One region of the Paenibacillus sp. F024 genome, then DNA from elsewhere that is predicted to be linked to it. Evidence: riboswitches for the same ligand, from Rfam matches in the RefSeq annotation. Region 1 holds a riboswitch; each other region holds the start of a gene.

Evidence for each region. A riboswitch is a leader RNA that binds a small molecule or an ion and turns the genes downstream of it on or off. The one in region 1 is predicted to bind cyclic di-GMP.
Region 2: another riboswitch for cyclic di-GMP. It lies ahead of ACZYR9_RS17250 (S-layer homology domain-containing protein); the one in region 1 lies ahead of ACZYR9_RS12350 (stalk domain-containing protein).
Region 3: another riboswitch for cyclic di-GMP. It lies ahead of pelF (GT4 family glycosyltransferase PelF); the one in region 1 lies ahead of ACZYR9_RS12350 (stalk domain-containing protein).

Annotation. Positions count from the first base shown of each region.
Region 1 is NZ_JBVASZ010000010.1:63,486-68,730, forward strand. Features, by position in the region: gene ACZYR9_RS12345 (S-layer homology domain-containing protein) at 1-983, opposite strand, end outside; gene ACZYR9_RS12350 (stalk domain-containing protein) at 1,031-2,149, opposite strand; cyclic di-GMP riboswitch class I at 2,277-2,369, opposite strand; gene ACZYR9_RS12355 (VOC family protein) at 2,836-3,258, shown strand; gene ACZYR9_RS12360 (CBS domain-containing protein) at 3,721-4,125, shown strand; gene ACZYR9_RS12365 (thioredoxin domain-containing protein) at 4,416-5,245, shown strand, end outside.
Region 2 is NZ_JBVASZ010000016.1:96,725-101,969, forward strand. Features, by position in the region: gene ACZYR9_RS17240 (solute symporter family protein) at 1-231, shown strand, start outside; gene ACZYR9_RS17245 (preprotein translocase subunit SecA) at 451-1,704, shown strand; cyclic di-GMP riboswitch class I at 1,982-2,065, shown strand; gene ACZYR9_RS17250 (S-layer homology domain-containing protein) at 2,154-3,998, shown strand; gene cysP (sulfate permease) at 4,185-5,245, shown strand, end outside.
Region 3 is NZ_JBVASZ010000037.1:29,278-34,522, forward strand. Features, by position in the region: gene ACZYR9_RS23650 (sensor histidine kinase) at 1-481, shown strand, start outside; gene ACZYR9_RS23655 (hypothetical protein) at 538-933, shown strand; gene ACZYR9_RS23660 (hypothetical protein) at 959-1,531, shown strand; cyclic di-GMP riboswitch class II at 1,655-1,738, shown strand; gene pelF (GT4 family glycosyltransferase PelF) at 1,772-3,535, shown strand; gene ACZYR9_RS23670 (hypothetical protein) at 3,566-3,892, shown strand; gene ACZYR9_RS23675 (hypothetical protein) at 3,909-4,922, shown strand; gene ACZYR9_RS23680 (hypothetical protein) at 4,915-5,245, shown strand, end outside.

The DNA.
Region 1 (5,245 bases):
CCGATACCTTTGATCTTCCGCTTGTCCTTATCTAGAAAATAGACTGCATACGATAAGGGAGAAGCCCCATTGACCATGCCCGTAAATTCGCGGTCATCAACCTCCCAACGGATGCTGCCGCTAAATGTGCCGACGACAGAATCCCTGTCTCCGATCTCCGTAATCACCGGCGCCGGAATCAGGCTGGAAGTCTGCAATTGCACAATCGGCTCTTCCGAAATGTCGTCCATCACATAATTAATCAAGCCAGGCCCATTGATCCCTTCCGGCGAGACGGGGTAAATTGCCATTTCCTCCGTTCTTTCCGGTATCGTTCCGCTTGGCACTATGAGTTCATATTCGGATTTCCCTTTTGCCACGTCTATGCTTTTGCTGGAAAGCGCCTTTTTCTGTCCGTCCACCCAGAAATAGACTTTATAGCCGGTGATCGGATTCTCTTCTTGCAGTCCTTTCCAGGTCAGCGCCAATTCCAAGTTGCCCTGGCTTGGGTTCTTATCGGTAATGCGAAGACCTTCTTGAAAACGATGCCGGGGCCTGTCCCATATCGGCATGATCAATCCGGCCGTGCTTTCCTCCAATGCATTTTTGGCGTAAATCCCGAACTTTTCGGCATTTTTTGCGATTTCCAAATCCTTTATGCGGAACATATAGCGTTCCCTCTTGAGACCGATGCTTTTGGCATACGCGATATACTCTTCCTGCTGCTTCACATTCACGCTGCCGAGAAGCTTTATCTTGTTGTCCGTGTGATCCAACACATATATAGCGTAATCCGTAATGTCCGATTGATCGGCGGCGGGAAGAAACTCCAACTCCCCTTCCAAAAGGTACGGCGTATCGTTACGGTCATAAAAAAACGGATCCCGAGGAGAAGCAAGCTCCGCAGCTTCCGCAGACGAAGCGAAAAACACTGCGCCGACCCCAATGAAAACGGCTGACAGCAAACATTGCGAGGCGAATGCTTTGATCCATGTCATCATCATATGTATCCTCCCATTGAAATAAGGACGTTCATCCCTTGCAGCTGTTGTTATTCCGGTTTGACCGGATCTCCGAGCTTAAACAGGCCTTGATGAAATACGGTTCCGTCCTCGTTATACTCAATACCCTTTCCATGAGGCAGCATATTGCTGAATTCGCCTTCGTACCGAAGCTTCCCGCTTTCATAATAAGATTTCCCTCGAACCAGCCGACTGTCCACAAACTCGCCTTCGTGCATCTTGTTGCCATTCGGGTAATAATTCGTACCAAAGCCGTTGCGCATACCGTTACGATATTCGCCGATAAAACGAACGGTTCCGTCCCCGTAATAATAAATCCCCTTGCCATGCGGGTTTCCGTCGATAAATCCGACTTCCAACCGATGACCTTTGGGAAAATATACGGTTCCCGGACCCTCAATGCTATCGTACTGAAAATGGGCGTCATACCATAACGTGCCGTCCTCACGATAGAGCTTGCCATGGCCATGCATGAATCCGTCGGAAAAATGACCTTCATACATCAGTCTACCGTTGGCATAATACATTTTGCCGTATCCTTCAAAAAGGGATTGATGAAATTCTCCTTCATAGACGAGCTGCCCTCCGTCATATAGCCTCCCTTGACCGTTCATTTGATTATTTTGGAACATTCCTTCATAGATGAGTGTCCCATCCGCATACCGTTTTCCGTGGCCGTTTGGCTTGCCATCCACCATATCGCCTTCGTATGTAAGCTGTGAAACATCGCTACTCCCGAGCGGACGGATGAAAACAGTACGTGATTCCGCGTCCCATTTCACCTCTCTGCCGGATGCTTCGCCAACAAAACGCAGCGGAACGAACGTTTGATTATCGATCAATCGTGGAGCGACCGCGAGAGATTTCAGCTTGCCGTTGACCTTCGCCGTCGTGCTGCCAATTTGAAGCTCAAGCTCCAGGCCATCCTTCTTCCCTGTAACAACCTGTCTTTCCGCCTCCCATGCAATACTTAATCCAAGCGCTTCAAAAGCGGGGCGGAAGGGGACGAGCGTATTCCCGTACTCGATGAATGGGGGAACCGTAAATTCCAGCTTCTTTCCGTCGATCACTACGTCAATCTGTTTTTCCGCTGATGTTACGGAAACCAAACTAAAGCAAGACCACAAACAGAGAAACATAGCGATCATTGATTTCGCCTTCCATTGAAACAGAAAAACACCCTCTTTCTGATAGTTGGTCGGCATAGACGCAAAAAACTGCGCAAGCCAAATATAGCCGCGCAGTACCCATGGATAAAATCAAACGATGCAGCGAAACGGCAACCTGGCGATCATCATCCTGTAACAAGGACCTTAGACCCATGGCTTTGCGTCATTTTCCTTTCGGAAAATTTTGCCTTTGACTTTTTCATTTTAAATGAATATAAAGTATTACTCAACTATGAATTTCCAATCATTCCAAACTTTTAAAAACATCTAAAGACATAGGACCATAGTATGGGGAACCTTGCTTCGCAGCTTTTTAAAATAAAGCAATCTAAAAGAAACCATGCTTCATTACTCTTGTTAATATGAAAGGTAAGAATATATAAATCATCAAATCTAAGTTTTTCACTAAACTTGGCTTCTCATTTCATCCGCGACATACCGATCTTAGTCATCGGAGATCATCAAGTGGTGGTAATGCTTTTTCCGGAGATCTGGATGGTAAAGAAATCAATATCAGTGGAATACATTTCTAATTGTTGGAGATAATGCTGCCAGTAGAGTCTTGTCGGCTGAGGAACCTGAGATATCGTTCACGTATAGCTAAATGATAAGATGTAAATAAAAAAATCTATAAAATAATAACAATGAATGAAGGAGTGCTGAGCATGTCGGTTGATGTTTATCTGAATTTTAATGGAAACTGCCGTGAAGCAGTGGGGTTTTATGCAGAAGTGTTTGGAACAGAGAAACCGAAATTTATGACTTTTGGAGATATGGCGCCAAACCCTGAATTTTCTCTACCGGAAGAAGCGAAACACCTCATAATGCACACGCGGCTTACCATTGGCGGAAGCAACGTTATGTTTTCAGATGTTTTTCCCGGGATGCCTTTTGTGGTTGGAAACAACATCAGCCTGGCCTTTGTAAGTAACAACAAGGATGAAATTGAATCTGTCTTTAATCAATTGAAGGATGGCGGTTCTGTAGGCATGGAGCTGCAAGAAACATTTTGGAGCAAATACTATGGCATGGTGATCGATAAATTTGGAGTAAATTGGCAGCTGAACTTAGGCATCGGAGACTGGTAACGATCTATTTATTATTAAAAAATGTATAGAGGTTAACTTGGAAAGTTTGGCTCCGCATAGAGGGGGCCGCTTTTTTTATTTGGAAATGAAGCCATCTTTTTATCGAACGGCTAGAGTACATGCCATTGATGGGATGTTCGCGCGAAGCATTAATAACAAAAAATGTATATAACGCAGCACGATGAAGTTCAATCGGATAAGGGGCATGTTGCGGGATGTTATTAATTATTAAAAACAACAATAGTCTGTTCCATATTCTTACTTGTTGCAACGGAGGTTTTTTCTTTTTGACAGGTATGATAAACTTGGACTCATCAATAAAAAATGAAGTAAACAAAAGTTGAGGCCCTATAGGGTGCAACGTAACCGCCCAACGTTATCAATATAGGTTAGCTTTATCTTAATGTGTGTCACAATAAGCGAAACGTATGTTAACGTTTTGGTAGAAGGGAGTTTTGAGCGATGCAAATATCTGATTTTCTTTTGCCCAAGCACAAAGTAGCCTATATTCATTCAACTGCTAACATGCAGGAGGCCCTGGAGATATTAGAGAAAAATCAATACACGGCAATTCCTGTTATTGATGGGGAGGGAAAATATGTTGGAACTCTCTGTGAAGGGGATCTATTCTGGAAGATGAAGAACACTTCCGGATTAAGCTTTCGAAACTTGGATATTGTCAAAGTTTATGAAATTAAACGTCGTATTCATAATGAATGCGTGTCGGTCAAAGCGCGTCTTGAGGATATGCTTCATTTGGCTGCTGACCAGAACTTTGTTCCCGTCGTAGACGAAAACCAAATCTTTATCGGAATCATCCGCCGTAAAGACATAATTGAGTATTACACTAGTAATATTACCGATTAATAGAGCATGTTGAAGAAAAGGAATACTATGTGAGATTTTTAAAAAAAGAGTTGTATGATTAATTTCACCAAGAAATGCTAAGCGTATATGGGAATGTTAAAATACTATTTAAGATTAAATGCAAAAAAACGTAGGATATTAATCTATTTGATAAATGCAAAAAAAATGTTTTTTATTTCTTCACGACGAAACCTTTTGCTACTGTAGCAAAGGTTTTTTCTTTTTATTGCAAGGTATGCTAAGCTCTAACTATCGTCAATAACATCCTGAAATCAAGGAAGTGGTGCCCCATGACAACAAACAACAAACCCAATAGATTAGCCAATGAAAAGTCACCTTATTTGCTGCAGCATGCTTACAATCCGGTAGATTGGTTTCCTTGGTCAGAAGAAGCTTTTGATAAAGCGAAACGGGAAAACAAACCTATTTTCCTATCTATTGGCTATAGTACATGTCATTGGTGTCACGTCATGGAAAGAGAATCATTCGAGGATGAAGAGGTAGCCGAGCTATTGAACCGTGAATTTGTTTCAATCAAGGTGGACCGGGAGGAACGGCCCGATGTGGACAATCTGTACATGTCCGTTTGTCAAGCGATGACCGGACAGGGGGGATGGCCGCTGACGATCATTATGACCCCGGAGAAGAAGCCGTTTTTTGCCGGGACCTATTTCCCTAAGGCCCGCAGATACGGGCGTCACGGGTTGATGAACATTTTGCCGCAAATTGCCGGCAAGTGGAAGGAGAACCGGGACAAGGTTATCGAGATCGGCGATCAGGTGGTGGAGGAGACGCAAAAACGGCTGATCGGCAACCTGGAAGGGGAATTATCGGAGGGGCTGCTGGATCGCGCGTTTGAGATGTATGAGCGCAATTTCGATGCAAGCAGCGGAGGCTTTGGGGATGCGCCGAAGTTCCCGACGAGTCATAATTTATCTTTCTTGCTGCGGTATTGGAAGCGGACGGGCAATGAGAAAGCTTTACATATGGTGGAGAAGACGCTGGATGCGATGTTCCGCGGCGGTATGTACGATCATATCGGCTATGGCTTCGCACGGTATTCCACGGACGAGAAGTGGCTGGTACCGCATTTTGAAAAAATGCTGTACGATAACGCTTT
Region 2 (5,245 bases), on a different contig from region 1:
CTCATTCTTGTGGCGGTCAGTCCTAACGTTTGGGACCCGGTAGCAGGCAAAGCGATTTTCGTCGGTACGCCGCTCATTTCACTTACGAATCCGGGTATCATCTCCATTCCGCTCGGCTTTTTGGGAGCGTTCCTGGGAACCTTCCTTTCCGCGAAGCGGGATGATGTGAAGTATGACGAAATATTAGTCAAAGCGAACACGGGAATACAGGATTTGGCTCAGGCCAAATAAGGATTAGAATGCTTTGAGTCCGTATTTTTAAGCTTGATAAAACAGGGGGCCGCCTCCATCCGGACGGTGGCTCCCTGTTTTTTGTCCACGAAAGCTTTTTGGAGTACGCATCCAATCTGGAGGGCAACGGACGGTTAATGAATTTAGCTCTCGTATTTACTACCTATGAGAAAGAATTCAATTACTCCAACATTCCTCATTAAGAGAGGAGAGGAATGCATGCTGTCTAAGATTAAGGAATGGATAGCCCAAAGAGATGATCAAGAAATCAAGAAAATCCGGAAGACGATCCTGCCCCAAATCGACAAATACGTCCAACGGATTAAACATGATAGTGATTTGAATAAAGTAAGCATTGAACTGCGGAGAAGAATACGTCAAGGTGAGGATCGTCAGGATTCTCTTTTTCTGGCATTTGCTTTAGTGAAGGAAGCTGTAAGAAGAGTGTTTGGGATCACGATGTATGACGCTCAGTTGATTGGAGGCTGGTTATTATGCGAAGGGAAAATTCCCAAGATGATGATAGGAGAAGGAAAAACGATCGTTCATCTGCTCCCGGCCTATTGGTTTGGTTTACAGGATCATGGTGTACATATGTACACGGTGAATGAATATTTAGCGAAACGCGAACACGAGCAAATGGGTAAAGTATTTCAACTTCTTGGCTTATCCGTAGGGCTAAATCTTGCCGGGTTGAAGGCTCAAGCGAAGAAAGCGGCCTACCAACAGGATATTACCTACGGGACCTATACGGAGTTTGGGTTAGACTGCTTGCGCGATCAGAGGATACTGCATCCGGAACAGCGGATTCAAAGAGGGTTTGCCTATGCCGTCTTGGATGAAATGGACCGTATATTGATTGATGAAGCGCGAACCCCGCTCATGATCTCGGATCCAGTGAAAGCAGCGCCTAAACTGTACTCTGTTTGTGAGAAATTTGTACGGGGAATGCAGGAAGTAAGCGATTATGAAGTGGACCGCCAATCCAAACAAGTGATGTTTACCCCATCGAAAGCTAAGAAAATCGAAGCGGCTTTGAAGGACAATAGCCTGTATGAGCTCGACCATACGACAGTCTATCATTATTTATTGGTAAGCCTTCAAGCCAAGGTACTGATGCAGCGTGACGTAGATTATATTGTAGCGGACGACCGGATCCATTTCATAGATCCTCTTACGGGACGCATAATAGAAGGCCGGCAATTCAATGACGGCCTGAGGCAGGCGATTGAGGCAAAGGAACATATTCCCTTGAGCGAAGGGAATCAGGCCGCAATGACTGTCCAGAAGCTGCTTGGTTTATACAAGCAAATTATAGGCGTAATAGAAATGATGAAAACAAAGGCGGAGGAGCTGAGGGGTATGTATGATCTGGAAGTGGTTACGGTTCCGTCCCACCTGCCCGTCACCCGCCGCAGTGACACGGAACTGCAAGTGAGCCGATACTGGATAAATCAAGCGCGGCAAGGTTAATGCAGCGGTAACTTCATTCGCGTTAAAAATAGTATGCCAAAGCCGGGCCTGCGGGGACGGCTTTTTGCATACGGGCTAAGTCAGCGCGCTGCAGAAAAAATGTCGTTAGTTGTCAAATTACGGAATTCTGATATAATTAGCTAGAAGCTGCTTTTATAAGAAAACCTTTAACGAAGCCATTCATGGATGAGCGACCGTGATTCATAGGCAGGTTTTCTTGAGATAAAGAAAGTGTTCAGCTCCGCTGAAATTGTATACTTTCTTTATTGTTAATAAAACTTGATAAAGGCAAAATCATCGAAAGGTGATGACGCAAAGCTAAAGGGGCTAAGGTTTTAAACTATGCCAGCCAGTTGCCAAGAGAAGCTTAAAACACAGGCTTATCTTTGCGCTGGAAAAGATAAGCTTTTTTGTGTTTTTAAAGGTTTCTATTCAAAAGGAGGCGTATGATGAGAAAGTTTCGTTATGCAATGCATGTATTCATGACTTTATTGCTGGTATTCAGTTTGGCGGGGCCGGGGTTGGCTGCCCAATCCGAAGGGGCGGAATCCAATACGGGCCGCACCACGTTAGACCTTGATTTTAATGACTCGGAACAAGCGGCTTGGGCAACCGAATCGATTGGGAAGATGAAATCCAAAAATGTATTGTCCGGGTATGAAGACGGCAGCTTCCGTCCTAATCAGCCTGTCAGTCGAGTAGAAGCCGTGGTTACGGCTGTACGGCTCATGGGATTGGAGGAGCAGGCTAAAGCGAAGCCGGGCGACAGCAAGCTGCATTTTAAAGACGCATCGGTTATCGACAATAACTACAGCTGGGCCAAAGGGTACATCATCGTTGCTTTGGAACAGGGACTTTTTGATACTGCGGAAGACCAGCTTCAACCGAGTACGCCGGCCAGCCGAGTTTGGGTAGCAGGCCTGCTGGTAAAAGCTCTTGGGCTGCAAAAAGAGGCTCTCAGCCAAATGACGGCCGTGCCGGATTTCAAAGATGCCGGAGATGTTCCTGCCGGAGCGGTCGGATATGTAAACGTAGCCGTTCAGCAGGGTATTGTCAGCGGTTACCCGGATGAAACGTTCAAGCCCAATAATAACGTTACACGCGCGGAGATGGCTGCGCTGCTTGTAAGAACCAATGACAACTTGCTGGAGCAATCCGGAGCGATTACCGTCAAAGGAACCATCACGGCCTTGAATTTCGACCGTAATGTGACGGACAGCGTCTATTCCGGCACGTATGGGTCGATAACGGTTCAAACCTTTAATCAAGATTCGTTCACCTATAGCATTTCGCCGGACCTGGCCGTTGCGTACAACCAGCGTTTTATTCCGGCATCCCAGCTGCTTGTAGGTGATGTGGTGTCTCTGACTGTTGAGAATGACGTTGTGTTGGAGGCAAGCTTCATCAACAAAGAAAAGGTCGATGAAAAGACAGCTGGAATCAATGGGTTTAATGTGGAAATCGAGTTTAAGAACGGCAGTGAGATCGAATTAAAGTATAAGAATAAGGATGGCCAGATCCGTGCCGAGGTTGAAAAGAAAACCAAAGGTGAAAAAGGCAAGGAAAAGCAAAAGGGTGACGAAGCGGTTCAAACCGCAGATGATGTCCTTAAGCAGGCTGGGCTTACGCCTCAAATGACGAAGGAAGAGATCGTCAATCAAGTATTAGCAGCGTTGGAGACCGAGTCCAGCGAGGTAAAAGAGCTGGAAATCGAAATTAAGTTCGCTAACGGCAGTAAAGTTGAAGTAGAATGGGAACACGAAGAGGAGAAGTCTGAGAAAAAGTCCGACAAAGAAGAGAAGTCCCGTAAAGACAATAGAGAGAATAGAGAAAGAGACAATAGAGAGAATAGAGAAAGAGACAATAGAGAGAATAGAGAAAGAGACAATAGAGAGAATAGAGGCAATGAAGACAAGGGACAGCGGCCGGAAAAAGAAGCGAATGCTTACGGGATCGAAAAGCTGAAGCTGGAGGTCGAGCTGTCCGATAAGCAGAAATTAAAGCTCGAATATAAAGACGATGACGGAAAAGTCGAAGCCGAAGTGGAAAAGGATAAAGAGAACGTATCCGGAGATCAAGCCATCGAAGCGATAAACGAGCTTTTCGAACAAGCGAAGCTGTCTGACATGATGGACCGAAGTGAAATTCAAGAAAACATGCTCACTTACCTCCAAGCAGAGGAAAGTGATGTAAAAAAATTCGAGCTGGAAATCGAATTTTCAAGCGGCAAAAAGGTTAAAGCTGAGTTTGAGAACGACAATGAAGGCGACAATGACGACAACGACGAGGATTAACAACGATTGCCCCTAAAGCCAAACACCTCAAACCACTTCGGTGGCTTGGGGTGTTTTTGTAATTGTATCCCAAGCTGCCGTGAAATAGGATTGACGGATATGCAAGCTTAAGCTACAATGAGCACATAACCAATAAAACACACCTAAATAGTTGGATATAAATTCGGGGAGAAATGTGGGATTTCTTTGTCAATTACTATAGTGGCTATTGCGATTGCATTGTTTTTTGCCATGAATATCGGGGCAAGCGGCGCGGCGGCGACGATGGGCGTAGCTTACGGCAGCGGCGCGGTCAAGAAGAAATATATCGCGCTTAGTTTGGTTGCTGTCGGCGTATTCCTCGGTGCCTATCTCGGCGGAGGTGAAGTCGTCAAAACGTTGGGTTCGGGCATTATTCCATCGGATCTGCTGAATGTACATTTGGTCATTATCATCTTGCTGGCAGCTACCGTCACGTTATTTAGCGCAAACTTGATGGGAATCCCGTTATCCACGAGCGAGGTCACCGTCGGTTCGGTCGTGGGAGTGGGTGTTGCCTACGAGGTGCTGTATGTTAAGAACATACTCGTTATCGTGTCGTTCTGGATCATTATTCCGATTGTGGCCTTTCTCCTGGCCTGGGGCATGGGATATGTCATTCGGGGGCTGGAGCGCCGTGATGCCAGATGGAAAGGCGAAGGGGACGGCTGGTGGAAGAAGGGCCTTATGCTCCTTGTGCTTGCCGCCGGATTTATCGAGGCTTTTTCAGCCGGCATGAATAACGTTGCAAATGCCGTAGGCCCTCTCGTAGGCGCAGGCTTGATGAGCGTAGGAAACGGGGTGTTCTGGGGAGGACTTTTCGTTGCGGCGGGAGCTCTTCTCCTCGGAGGAAGGGTTCTGGAGACAAATGGAAAAAAGATTACCCGGATGTCTTTGCTGCAAGGAACAGTTATTTCCGGAACGGGGGGTACGCTGGTCATCATTGCCTCCCTCTTTGGCCTTCCCGTACCGCTTACACAAATTACAACAACGGCCATTATGGGCATAGGTACGGCGGACCATGGTTTTCGATTATGGCAAAAAGGCATTGTCGTGAAAATATTAAAGGTTTGGCTGGTATCTCCACTGCTTTCCCTTGTAGTTTCCTTCACGATGGTAAAGCTGTTTATGGAGCCGGAGCCGTATCTATTGGTCGTGATGGTGGCCGTGTTCATTTCTATAATAGGGGTCAAAAGCCTTTATGATACCGTGCAGGCCGAAAGGCGTGC
Region 3 (5,245 bases), on a different contig from region 1:
AGCGATCGATCTGATGCGGTTTTTATATAAACGGACGGAACCGGTGATTCGGGCAAGCGGATTCCAATGGTCGCACAAGCCGCTCGATGAGCTGTTCGAGGGGGACATGCTGATCGTGAGGGGAGACCTTTTTTTGATCGAGCGCTTGATTGATAATTTGGTATCCAACGCTTTAAAATTTACACTTCCCGGACATAGGATGAGTCTGTCCTATCGAATGGACGGGAGGATGCTTGAAATGGTCTTCGAAAACGACGCGAATCGGCTTGACGAACAGACGCTGGAGAGAATGTTCGAACGGTTTTATAAGGAGGGCTCGCCTGAGGTTGGGAGCGGCATCGGACTGGCCGTCTGCAGGGAAATTATCCAATTGCACGGAGGAGAAATCCGCGTCTCCCAGTCGGAAGAGGGCAGGCTCTGTTTTTATATCCGGATGCCGGTGGAGACGATGGAGTCATCGGGTCATTATCAGGCACAGTAAACCCTGGTATCATTCTATCTCTTGATTGTTGAGGCCGTCCCCCGGGGACGGTCTTTTTGGTTATAGGGCGGCATACATATGTAGCAGTTCTTAATCTGGAATTCAGGTGCGCGAAACCGGAGGGATGTCCTATCGAATCGGAGCAGACAAGACTGAAAGCCGAGCTGGAAGACTGGAAAGCGCGTAATCGGACGTTAATGGAAGAGATCCGGCAGATCGAAGAGCAATGCCTATCCGACCGGAAGAATGCTCCTGAAAAAGAGGCCGCCTCTTTGCTGCTGGTATGTCAAGATGAATGCGCGAAAAAGTTATATGCCTTGCTGAAGCAATTGCGAGAAGAAGACATGCTGCACGAACAGCTGCTGCTCGAAAAATATAAGAAGCTGGAAAGCCTGAAGAGTGTTTTGGAGGAGGCATTGAACCTGATCCGTAAAGCGATGGCTGAGTATTAGAGCAGTGCCAAAGGAGGGACTGGCAATGGATTCAAACGAGTGTGAAACGTATCCCGATCTTCTGCAGCTCATAGAAGAAGAGAGGCTGCGGCACGGTAAATTGCTTGCAAGGCTGGTTTCTTTTAAGCATGGGCCTCCGCTTCCCGAAGCGGATAAAGAATATATCGCTTTGCTCCGAAAGAGAACCAAAGCCTCGGTGCTCTTGCTGCAAGGACAGAACGAAGCGGATATGCTGGCTTTAAACGAAAGCTACCAACGAAAAAAAAGGGAGCGCGAGAAAAAAATCGCAATGGTTCAGCAGGAGATTGTTATCATAAAGCAGATGCTAGGCATGCTGCAAAATGAAGTGGAGAAAGCATTGGAGGGCCACCCGCGAATCCAAAAAGAGGATATGGACGAGCTATCCGAGCCTGACAGATTAAAGAAAAGCTATATCGTAGGGAAAAGAACGGGCAAAGATTTGATTGATCAGGAAGGCAAGCAGCTGATCGCAAAAGGCGACCTGATTACGATGGAGTTGATTGAAAAAGCCGAGCAGTCCAACCTTCTCGTGGAGCTTATTCTGCATATGAGGAAGTCGGAAGAAAGTGAGACTTAAGGTTCAGTTCTTTTGAACTATTCATTGGATGAATTGATGACTTGACAAAAAATATGATTCGTGAGATACATATTGTATCGGAATAATTTGGTTCGACTTGGTTCGTCATACGACTCCTAACTAAATAGGAATGGAAGCGTTGAAGTCTACTCTTTATATGGGCACTTGGAGCAGACAGAGCTATTAGTGCAACCGGCCATTTGATCTTCGTGAGGATTTTACGATGGGACGGTGTCCATAATGAATAACAAGCTCACAGTCATGCTTTCAACGGAAGGAACTTACCCCTATTTTCAAGGCGGTGTCAGCACCTGGTGCGATATTTTGGTCCAAAAGCTGAAGATGGTGGATTACGTCATTTTCAGTGTGGTGGCTGACCCGTTCATTACTCCTCAATTCAAGCAGCCTCCCAATACGCAGGTAACCCAAATGCCCCTATGGGGTACTGAGGAGCCCTGCGAGCATTTGAACATTCCATTCTCACAGGTTTACCTTTCCAAAAAAAGAACGGTTCACAAAGTTGTGAAAGAAAAGTTTATTCCTCTATTCACCGATTTGATTAAAGAGATTATCAGCTTGGACAAAAATCCGCTCCGTTTTGGTCAAATCCTCTATGAAATGAATCAATATTTCGGCCATTACGAATATAAGGAAAGCTTTAAGTCCGAAATCACTTGGGACGTTTATAAGGAGATCATCTTATCGTCTTGCAAGGATCAGCGCACTCATTTGCCGGAGCCCGATATTTACGGCTTGATTCAAAGTCTTGGCTGGATTTACCGCTTTTTTAATATTTTGAACAATCCCATTCCCAAAGTTCATGTTTCCCATTCCTCGGCTGCGGCCTTTTGCGGTATCCCGGCCGTGCTGGCAAAACTGGAGCATAAAACGCCATTGCTGTTAACCGAGCATGGAGTTTACCTGCGAGAGCAGTATTTGTCATTATCCAAAAGAGGGTTATCCGCCTTTTTAAATACGTTTTTGATCCGGCTGGTATCCTCGATCGTGAGTCTGAATTACACCTATGCCGATCAGGTCTCTCCGGTATGCGAATATAATACGCGTTGGGAGTCCAGGCTCGGAGTGGAGCCGAGCAAAATTAATGTTATTTATAACGGTGTGGACGAACATGTTTTCAGCGTGGCTCCGATGACGAAAAATGAGCATCCGACGGTCGTTACAGTGGCACGTATTGATCCCTACAAGGACATATTAACACTGATCCGCGCTGCCTCTGCAGTCAAGAGGAAGATCCCGGATGTCCGGTTTGTCATTCACGGAAGCGTAGCCGTACAGGAATACTATGAGGAATGCATCGCTCTGCGGGATCAGCTCGATTTGACGGAGACGGTCATTTTTGCCGGGCATACTCAGGATATGACGGCGGCTTATCACAGCGCAGATGTTATTGCCCTGTCAAGTGTGACGGAAGCCTTCCCTTATGCCGTCGTGGAGGGGATGATGACGGCCAAACCCGTGGTGGCCACGGATGTAGGAGGCATAAAGGAGGCTCTGGGAGATACGGGCTTTGTCGTGACCCCGGGAAAAAGCGAGGAGCTGGCCGATAAAATCACCCTTCTGCTGAACAATTCCGAGTTGAGGAGCGCATTGGGTGAACGGGCAAGGGAACGGGCGATGAGGTTTCTGACGCTGGATAAAGTGCTGGAGAATCATTTGAAAAGCTATATCAAGCTGTCTGTTTATGCACACGAAAACACCGCTGCGGCCCCGGGATTATCTCTTGAGCAGCTTCAAAAGCTTCATGCAGAGCAAGCGTATATTTTAATGTCGCGGGGTTATTACAAAGAGGCGGCGGCCCAGTTTCGTTCAGCCGTCAATATGCAGCCTGCGGCAGTGTTTACCCCCGTGTTGATCGGGGAAATTGCGGCGTGTCATGAAAAGCTTGGAGATCATGAGCATGCGCGGATGGAGCTGGAGAGGATGAAGCTGCTGATGCAGCTGGGTGCAATGAAGAAAACGAACGGTGGTAAGCAAACCGCATAACGATCGCTGGACCTGGGAGGTCAATGGATTGTGGATACGTTATATAAGAAATTGATATCCGACGCGGAGGACGAGCTTAAACAGCTGATCGCTGAAAATGAGCAGTGGAAGCAAAAGCTTGCCGGCGTAAGAGAGCATGATGCCGTGTCATCCGTTTTGGAGGAAGAAATTTCATCTCTCATTATGATGTCCCACCTCGAAAACACCAAGCATATCTACCAGATTACCGAAGAGCTGCGGAAGGAAGAGGAGCAGCTTGAACGTTTAATTATGGAAAAAACCCGGAAATTGCAGCGGTTTAAGCAGCTCTTGCTTGAGACCATTCACAGCGCACGAAGCAAAATGTCGGAGTCTTAAGACGGGGGGGAAGTTTGTGGCTTCAGGTCAAGGACCGGGTATCCCTAAGGATAACGTCAAAAGTTTGTGGAACCAATTTTTTGTCTTGAGACAGCAAATCGAGAGCTTAAAGAAGGAAAACCTTCAGCTGGAAAAGGAATGGAATGCTAAAAAGCATCAAGTTAAACCGCCTGCAGCCACACATGTTTATAAAGATCTGATCCTTAAGAAGACGAAAGATGCCGTCGTGTTGTTAAGTCAACAAAAGGAAGCTGAGCTCGAACGTGTCCGGGCCGAATTTACTGCAAGGAAGGCGGAGAAGGAGGAAAGAGCAAGCCAAATCGATGAAGAGCTGCAGATGGTTCAAAGCATGCTGCAGGCGATGCTGGATGAGCTTGAGAGGGTTGCCCTGCAGCTTGGTGACGGCATGCCGACGGACATGGATATGGAGGCGGGGAGTCCGCAGACGGCTGAAAGCGCAGAAGAGATTCTTCAAGCTCCGGCTCCGGTTACCCAGTTCATGCTTCAACCTGAGGAACCCGAGCGGCAGCCGGAACCATTAAGCGGCTTTTGGGATGACATTAACGAGTACATGGGTGACCTCGATGATCGTCCTCAATCGGGGGGACCTGTGGAGGATGAGGCTGCTCCAAGCTTGGAGCTTAAGGAACACCGGATGGAGACGGGCGTTCCTTCTGAGCTGAACGGCTCCTTGTCGCTTAACCAACCTTTTATTGCCGAACCTCTGGCTGCGGCAGCGGCGGATACTACAGGTCGCGGGAGCAAGGTTGTACCGCTGAAGCTGCAGGGCTCACAGGAAAAAAGAAGCCCCGTGTCTCCATTAAACGAGGAGATCGATCTGATCAAAAACCAGTATATTGTCGGCAATAAGGCGGGTGAAGATCTTTATGACCGCAATGGACAGCTTATTGTCAGTAAGAACGGCATGATTACACCGGAGGCTGTGGCTAAAGCGGAGGCGGAAGGCAGGATGGCGGATCTGATCGTACATATGATTTTACCTGGCTTTGGTGATCAGGAGCATGAGTGAAATCGTAAAGCTTCGTACCAAACCTTTGGTTCAAGAAGAACACAGGGAGCTCTTCAATATATTGATGAATGAGATTCTGAAGAGGAATTTGCAGCCGCAGGACATGTACGAAATTGCCTCTTTGCTTGAATCCATGGGCTGGACCGACCAGAGAACAAAAAAAGAATTCGGAATGAACGATGTCTTTGAATTGGCTGAGGAGCTGTGGAACGCCGTACAAGACAAAATCGTATACAGCCCGTTTTCCAAAATCGAAAAAAACCCGGTGCTGGTTACCGTCGTAGAACTGCTGCGCGCTTTTCTCAGAGGCGTCATCTTCGCTC